Lentimonas sp. CC4: one gene and its partner. The protein of the gene in region 1 binds, or shares a complex with, the protein of each later gene. Links are inferred from orthologs where the notes say so. Each region holds a gene or a part of one and is shown on either strand. Other genes may lie near its edges.

What was found.
Region 2: the proteins of tsaE (region 1) and tsaD are in contact, whole or in part, in a crystal structure (PDB 6N9A), measured with the Thermotoga maritima proteins. The link is inferred for Lentimonas sp. CC4 from one-to-one orthologs. Residues at the interface, in WP_004082108.1 of Thermotoga maritima: Leu37, Gly38, Lys46, Lys57, Val59, Lys60, Ser61, Thr63, Phe64, Thr65, Leu66, Met67, Val69, Pro71, Tyr82, Arg83, Leu84, Asp86, Asp88, Phe89, Asp93, Ile128, Asp130, Glu131, Arg134; in WP_004082750.1 of Thermotoga maritima: Cys10, Asp11, Arg49, His50, Leu82, Gly84, Gly135, Gly136, Glu154, Thr155, Leu156, Asp157, Asp158, Ser159, Glu162, Asp165, Lys166, Arg169, Leu170, Tyr175, Lys213, Thr214, Leu217, Tyr218, Gln221, Arg222, Asn324.

The regions. Positions count from the first base shown.
Region 1 is NZ_CACVBO010000001.1:3,209,345-3,214,080, reverse strand. The notes cover bases 1,071-4,059. They hold tsaE (tRNA (adenosine(37)-N6)-threonylcarbamoyltransferase complex ATPase subunit type 1 TsaE), read right to left. Parts: upstream 2,794-4,059; coding sequence 2,347-2,793; downstream 1,071-2,346. Other genes in these bases: GZZ87_RS13695 (exodeoxyribonuclease III), read right to left, coding at 3,860-4,059; thiL (thiamine-phosphate kinase), read right to left, coding at 2,790-3,767; GZZ87_RS13710 (transglutaminaseTgpA domain-containing protein), read left to right, coding at 1,071-1,996. In the rest of the region: more of GZZ87_RS13710, read left to right, coding at 1-1,070; more of GZZ87_RS13695, read right to left, coding at 4,060-4,645. UniProt on the Escherichia coli protein: Required for the formation of a threonylcarbamoyl group on adenosine at position 37 (t(6)A37) in tRNAs that read codons beginning with adenine.
Region 2 is NZ_CACVBO010000001.1:85,430-88,809, reverse strand. What follows is about bases 1-2,912. They hold tsaD (tRNA (adenosine(37)-N6)-threonylcarbamoyltransferase complex transferase subunit TsaD), read left to right. Parts: upstream 1-901; coding sequence 902-1,924; downstream 1,925-2,912. Other genes in these bases: GZZ87_RS00385 (BatD family protein), read right to left, coding at 2,780-2,912; GZZ87_RS00390 (tetratricopeptide repeat protein), read right to left, coding at 2,043-2,783; GZZ87_RS00400 (S41 family peptidase), read left to right, coding at 1-820. In the rest of the region: more of GZZ87_RS00385, read right to left, coding at 2,913-3,380.

The DNA of each region.
Region 1 (4,736 bases):
TTTCGTAAACTTCTTTCCGCCTTTGATGCGGATGGTGATCCTGTTGTTACTTTACCGGACACTTGCTCCGCGCTCACGTCGCGAGGACCTACAACTCGTGCTGTTGTGTCTGTTTAGTCTAGTTGTATCAGGCGCGTTGACAGTATCGCTGCTCTTTGCGGTGCAGATATTATTGTTCACGCCTGTGGCGATGGCGTTACTGTTTGTGATCTGCTTGCTAGATCGTGGATCCGAAAGTGTGAGTTATCAGCCGGATTGGAAGCAGTTCAGTTGGAGCCACTTAGTGCGGCGTGTATGGCATGTGCTAGATCTTCGGGTCTTGGCTTTGGGGGCGTTGCTTTTTGCCTTTGTCGTGGCTGCTTCCACTGGTATTTTTATCTTGATACCGCGCTTTAATTTGGAACAAGCCATTCCCTTTCTGCAGTTGGAGTCGAAGCCTAAATCGGGATTTAGCGATAATGTGAAACTTGGCTCAGTTTCCGAAATCACTGAAGATCATAGTATCGCATTACGTGTCGATGTGCCGAGTATGGCGGCCATTCAATCGACGCCGTATTGGCGTATTTTGGTGTTGGATCAATATCATGATGGGCAGTTTCGTTTGTCTCCGCTCAGTCGTGAGTTTCGTCGACAGGAACGCGTTCGGGAACTTGCGGGGTGGGAGGACTGGAGCATTCCTCGGAAGGAGCGCCGAGCACAGAAGTGGACGTTCTTTTTTGAAGACCGTGTGAGTCAGTATTTGCCCTTGCCTGGCACCTTCCACTCCATGCGCTTTCCTCCGCCGAAGCAAGATATGGTGCTGCTGCCAGATATGCATGTGATCGGGCTCGACCATGTGCCGCAAAGTGCGTTTTCGTATCAAATTGAGGATCTAGTGTGGTCTGTGCGTGCACCGGCTTCGGATGCTGAGAATCAGGCATTTGCTGAGTTCACTGGTGATTCTTACGCCGAGCAGGATGGGGTGGTGCGCTACCCATTGACGACTTTAGAGCTGAATATGAAGGCCGAAGATCGTGAGCGTCTCACTCAACTGAATCGTAAGCTGATTGATGATGTCGACGGACTGTCAGCTTCGCAATATAGTCAGATCGTGACGAGTTACTTGAGGCAGAACTTTCGCTATTCCTTGAAGCCCAATGGCGCGGATGGAGCGGGCGATCCCGTCGTTGGTTGGGTCACAGAGGGCACTCTCGGTCACTGTGAATTATTTGCGGGAGCATTTGTTCTATTGGCGAGAGATGCTGGCTATCCGGCCCGCATGGCAGTCGGCTTTGTGGGTGGTGGCTGGAATGCGGTCGAAGATTTCTTTGTGGTTCGTAATAGCGATGCGCATGCGTGGGTTGAGATTTATGATGCACAGACGCAAGAGTGGCTGCGCGTGGATCCCACTCCTGGAGCGAGTCCGAATGACCCCGAAATCCCTACACCCGCAAATTTTGAAATCGAAACAGGGATGAGCGCATGGGTGGATAGCCTACGTATGCAGTGGTATCGACGGATCGTGAATTTTGATCAAGATGATCAAGTTGAAATTGCGTCGACGATGATTGACTTAGGCGATGAGCTTTTAGACGCAATTAAGGCACGGCTAAAGGAAATGGGTGCGTCGGTCCAAGAGTGGATCGCACGGCCTTTTAGTCGTCGTAGTGTTGTTCGCACAGGTGTGTTTGCCGTGCTTTGTTTAGTGGCGGTAGGCATTTGGCGGGCTCGCTATTACTTGGTGGATATATTGCGTCGCCTACTAAGACGCCCTGCTGGCTTGGGCGCAGTTCGGCGTGAGGCTGCTCGCTATCTAGCGCGACTGCGTGTGCGTATCGAGGAATCAGATACACAGGATCTAAGGCTAGAAACCGTTCGTGGTGACTTGGAAGCGCTCCGCTTTGGACCCGATGTTTCGGTGGCAGATGCTCGGCCGATCCTTAAAAGAGCGAAACGAATTTTACGTAGCAGGCGCGGATTGAGCGGTGCACGACGCAATGCAAATGACGGCAGCTAAAGGCAGCACAGAACCAAAGCACCCACACGCCGCAGGACGAGGCTCTTCCCTCCCGAATGTGTTGAGCGAAAAATTACAATTCTTTATGCGCGGCAGTATAGCTGTTGCCGAGCAAGAGTTGTGCGAACCTACGCACCTTTATCCTAGATTCAGGAGTTCGAAGTTAGTCTTCGATTATGAAGCCTTTGTAGATTCTCCTTTAGCCGCCTACCGAGCGCAGCGACACTTATTATGCCCTTGGGGGCAACCGAAGGGCGAAGCCATTTGGCGAGCGTCTAAGACGCCATAAAACACTGATGCTCAGCTTCTAACTCCTTCCTCCTGACTTCTAACTACTCTTTTAAGGTTTATTAATCTAGGCGTATGCGGTGTGCAGTATTCACGTCGATATCAAGGTGGAGGTGCCAGGCATCATCGGGTAAACTGTCAGCGATGCGTTCGGGCCACTCCACTGCAAGGCACCATGGTGGCGCTAAGAAATCGTCGATCATGAGCGCATCGAGATCGGAGCCTGAACCGAGGCGATACGCGTCGAGGTGCACCAGTTGGCGGCTGCCTTTGTAGAGCGTATAGAGGTTGAAAGTCGGACTGGTGACTGGCTCTACGATCTCCCAAGCGCGGGCTAATCCGCGGATGAATGTAGTTTTACCGGCGCCAAGGTCACCATGCAGGGCGAGCACATGGTTTTCAGGAACCAGTGCGGCAAAGGCGCGTGCGATTTGTTCGGTCTCTTCGGCTGAAGTGGTGACGATACCCTTGCGTAATTGTTGAAGTAGATCTGTGTCTGCGCTGCTCATTCTGATTTCAAATGCTCAAATCCATGCGTCCATGGCAAGGCTGTGTTGGTTTGAGAGTCAATTAAGGACCCCATCGACGAGGAAGGGCGAATGACTCCGATATGAGTTAACTCAGTTTCCGGGAATTGCTTTGCCCAATCGGTTTCGAAACTGTGACGATCGACTTGCGGGTTCATGGTAAACAGTAATTCGTAGTCTTCGCCATCGCAGCAAGCATGCTCCATCGCTGAGCGTCCTGACTGCTTTGAAAGCGCTTTAGCGGCTAAGGCGATGGGGATTTTATCGAGATCCAGCGCGGCGTGAGAATTGACGGGGAGCAGCGCTTTCAGATCTTTAGCCAAGCCGTCGGTTAAGTCCATCTGTGCGCTGCAATGCATCCTCTGAGCGAGCCACCGACCTTCGTCGAGGCGTGGCTCGAACGTATAGTGCTTGCCGAGAATAGAGCCGCCCAAGGTGCCCGTGACGTAGATGTGATCGTCGGGTATTGCGGTGCTGCGAAGCTTCGGAGTTTGTGCTGTTCCGGTGAGTGTGAGCACCGCCGAGAAGTTACTTGCAGCGAGACTGCTGATGTCGCCGCCAACGAGTGACACGCCGTAGCGCTCACAGGTCTGGCGAATGCCTGCGAAGAACTGTTCCAGCCAAACAATCGAAAGATCTGAGCTGCAAAGTAGCGCCAACACCGCAGGGCCGGGCACGCCTCCCATGGCGGCGATGTCGCTGAGGTTACGCTTGATTAACTTCGCGCCTGCCTCTTCGGGAGACACGCTGGCGTCGAAATGTTGCCCGTAACTGACACTATCGACTGTCAGGATCTGCCGACCGGACGCAATCGGCTCCAGCACGGCGCAATCGTCGCCGATGCCGTGTGGTGCGGATGGGCTGACCGAACCAAGCCACGTGCTGATCTTGTCAATCAATACGACTTCGCCTATATGAGCCACACTACCGGTGGGATCTGACGTGAATGGGTGCATTCAGAATTTAGAATTTTGAATTTAGAATTACGAATTAGGACGGAGGTCTGCGGCACGACTGAGCTCGCCGAAGTCCGGAGATGGCGAAGCAATTAGCTTAGAAGCAGCGCGACTGGGCAATGATCCGAGCCTAAGACTTGATCGAGGATGAGTGCATCCTTGATTTGCGGAGCGAATGTCTCTGAGACGCAGAAATAGTCGATGCGCCACCCGATATTTCGTGAGCGAGCCGCTGCACGATACGACCACCAACTGTAGCGTTCGGGAGTCTCAGGGTAGAGCTGGCGGAAGCTATCGACGAATCCAGCTTCGACGATCGCATCGAAACCAGCACGCTCCTCGTCGGTGAATCCTGCGTTCTTACGATTTGGCTTTGGATTGGTCAGATCGATTTCCTTGTGGGCGACGTTGAGGTCACCGCAGAAGATGACTGGTTTGGTCGCTTCAAGGGCTTTGCAATGCGCGAGGAAATCTACGTCCCACTCCTTGGTGCGGTAGTCGAGGCGCTTGGGGCGCTTGTTCTCGTCGTGACCTTGCGCGTTGGGTGTGTAAACCGTGACGAGAAAGTAGTCTTCAAACTCGGCGGTCAGGACGCGACCTTCATTGTCGTGTTTTTCGATGCCGAGGCCGTATTGCACCGAGAGTGGCGCTGTTTTACTGATGATTGCTGTGCCAGAATAGCCCTTTTTTACGGCGCAATTCCAGTAAGTGTGCGGGTAACCGACAAATGCAAAGCCATCGACTAGGTCTTGCGAAATTTTGGTCTCTTGCAGGCAAATAACATCTGGCGATTCGCTATCGAGAAAGGATTCGAAGCCCTTTTTGATGGCGGCGCGGATGCCGTTGACGTTCCAGGAAATGAGTTTTTTCGGTGACATAAATTTGTTGTTTATAAGGGGAACGGCTCAGGTGCTCGTTCGGCTGATACGTAATATAGCTGAGGGTGTTCGCTTAGATTTCGTGTGATAT
Region 2 (3,380 bases), 3.1 Mb from region 1 along the record:
CCGTATTCGTGGAGAGCCTGGCTCGCTGGTAACGCTAGCGATTGAGCGGGCAATCACTGCGCAGGCGCATTCGTTTGAATTGGAGCGACGCGAGATCGCGCTGGATTCTGTCGTCGATATCGAGATGGCCACCGACACTGTAGGCTATATGCGTGTGCGGCAATTCATCGACGAGACCGATTTGGAATTGGCCTCCGCGATTCACGCGCTCAACGCGCAAGGCATGCAGGGGTTGATTCTCGACCTACGTGGCAATCCGGGAGGGCGTCTTGATATTGCGGTGAAGATGGCTGAGATTTTTTTGCAGGAAGGGCAAAAAGTGCTGATCGTGCAATCGCGTCGTGGAGAGGAAGAGGTCTTTTATGCGAAGGCCTCGGTTGATCAGTTTCAAAAGCCGCTGATCGTCTTGATCGATGGTCAAAGCGCGAGCGCCTCCGAAATCCTATCCGGTGCTTTGAGAGATCATGAGCGGGCGCTGTTGGTGGGTGAAAAGTCTTACGGCAAAGGCTCCGTGCAAAGCGTCTATTCGTTTCCCGATGGCGATGGACTGAAGCTCACGAGTGCCCGCTACTTGCTGCCGAATGGCGAAGCGATCAACGGCACCGGTGTCTATCCAAATGTCACCGTCGAGCGAACTGCGGAAGAAGCGATTTTGCTCACACTACAGGCGCATCATCTGCGTCATATGAGTGCAGAGGCATTTACCAAAGCATTCGGTTTCGCGCCAGTGGAAGATACGCAACGGCTCGTCGCCCAGCAAATGCTCGATGCGCTGATCTCCTTGAACGTTGAACATCCAACTTCGAACATCGAACGTTGAGTATGTCTTAATCACATTTTCTGTATTCTAATATAATTCGATGTTCGACGTTGAGCGTTCGATGTTCGAAGTTTTTCAAACATGATTCTAGCCATTGAAAGTTCTTGCGATGAGTCCGCACTCGCACTGTTCGATCCTGAAAAGGGAGTCGAAGGCGAGTGGGTGCACAGTCAGATCAGCCTACATAAAGAATATGGCGGCGTCGTGCCGGATCTCGCGAGTCGTGAGCATTTGAAGAATTTCTTCCCGCTGCTGGAAGCGACTAACATCGTTGAGCGCCAGTCAGAGATTACCAGCATCGCCGTCACTCAGGGGCCAGGACTCGCTGGTTGCCTTGCGCTTGGAATCGCATTTGCTAAGAGCCTCGCGCTCGCGTGGAAGTTGCCGCTCTGCGGCGTGAATCACCTGCGCGGTCACGCGTATTCGCCTTTCGTTGCACTGCATCAATCCGACCCCTCTGGGTTTGCCGATGCGTTGGATGACCTGCTACCGCATCTCGGTCTGGTGGTTTCCGGAGGCAACACGATCCTATTTGAAATTAACAAGGCGAAGCAGCTTACCGTGCTCGCGGAGACGGTTGACGACGCTGCTGGCGAAGCGCTCGACAAGGGCGCCAAGCTTCTTGGGCTACCTTATCCCGGAGGGCCACATGTTGAAAAGATCGCTGCGACCGGGAACGCTAAGGCATTTGATTTTCCAAAATCGATCGCACCGCGCAATGAGCGTCGGTTTAGCTTTTCCGGACTCAAGACCAGCCTGCGCTATCGCATCGAGAAAATGGACGATGCCGAGCTTGAAGCCGCGATGCCTGACATTTGCGCATCGTATCAAAGCGCAGTGATCGACCAACTCTTTGGTAAGACGAAGCATATTCTAGAAACGGACACATACAAGAGCCTCGGGCTTTCTGGCGGAGTCTCGAACAACAAGGCGCTGCGTGCCGCGATGCAACGGCTCGCCAAGCGCTACCGGATGCCATGCTTTATTGCCGAGCCTCAGCACACGGGCGACAACGCCGCGATGATTGCGTTCGCCGCATTCGCTGATCCCGAAGGCACGAGTCATGATGCAATTAGCATCGAGCCAGCGCTGCGGTTGGGGTAGTTTGGAAAGCTGAAATGCTGAAAAACGGAAAGCTGAAACTGTAGTATCGTTTCAGCTGCAGGGGGCGGTATCTTGATGCCGATCCCTGTTTAAGTATTTAATCTTAACCTTTCGCCTGTTAATCCGCCAATGGGCGGAATTCATCTTTCGAGATCCAACCAGTTGCTAGGCCTTCGGTTTCGATTTCGTAAAAATTGTTGTATTCATCGAGGATGCGTGCGCGTTCGCCGGGACGTGCGGATCCGCTTTCGGGTGCGGCGCTGGCGGGGGCTGCGTGCAGGCCGACGGCTTCGTCGGTGATGATTGTCCCTGACTGCAGGAGGCGAAGATTCAACCAGATCGCTGGCAGTGAGAGCATGAGTGTGAGGATGGTAAGGACGCGGAGCGACTTCGTCCAGAGCCCCGGCTTCATGCCGCTTAAACGCGGTAAAATGCATGCTGCCAATAGTAGCCAGAAGCAAACGGAAGCAATGATGATCCAGCTCTGAGTGGGCAGTGCTTGGCTGGCGAGGATTGTCCAACTCGGTGCGCCTGCGAAGAGGCCTAGTTCTTGGCGAACGGCGCCGAGTTTGAATCGGTAATCGGCGTTGAACGGGGCGAGGAGTTGGGCGCGTTCGAGTTGCCAGACCGCTTCGGCGGGTGAGCCGAGTTGGAAATAGGCGAGTCCTAGGTTGTGGCGCGCCGCTGCGGTTTCGTTTACTTCAAGCGCGGCGGTGAACTGTGTCTTGGCTACTTTGTATTGGCCATTTTGATACGCTTCGATGCCGGATTGAAAGGGATCGGTTGCGTCACTGGTCGCTGCAAACGCGACGACTGCGGTGGCGATGTAGAGGAGTGCGATGCGAAGAAGGGAACTCATAGTGCTTTCAAAATAGTGTTGAGCTGTGTGCGGGCGCCTTGCAGGTCTGTGCTCTGGCTTTGGCCTGAGAAACGGTGACCATCGGCGGCTTCGAACAGTGCGCGTGTCTGTGCGATCACGTCGTCTGATAGATTGATTTGCTGGAAGACTGCTTCGAGTTCGGCGAGGTCGGCGGATCGTAAGTTGCGTTTCATACGAGCGGTTGCGGCGAGTCGAACGGCTTCTTGCGCATTACGGTAGAACTCTGCGCCTTCGCTACTTTGAGATGCTTTGAGTGTCGCTTTGAGCGCTTGTTTGGCTGCATACGCGAGTGCGTAGTCAGCGTTTTGATGTAGGCGTTTTCTGCGGTAGATCCAAATGCCTGCTCCGGTGAGTATGAGTAGGCCAGCAGCGTTGAGGCCGTAGCAGAGTGGGCTTGAGCAGAGGTGCTTCTGAATATTGCGTCCTGTGCTTGGACGGTAGTCGAGTGTGAGTAGTAGCTCTTCGGGGTTGAGTGGCTTGGTGAGTGTGACTTCGGGTGCGTTGATATCCTGCTCGTTTGTCGTGGTTGGTGGTGTCGGCAGCGCTGGGCGGAGCGAGGGCGCGACTTCGACGCTG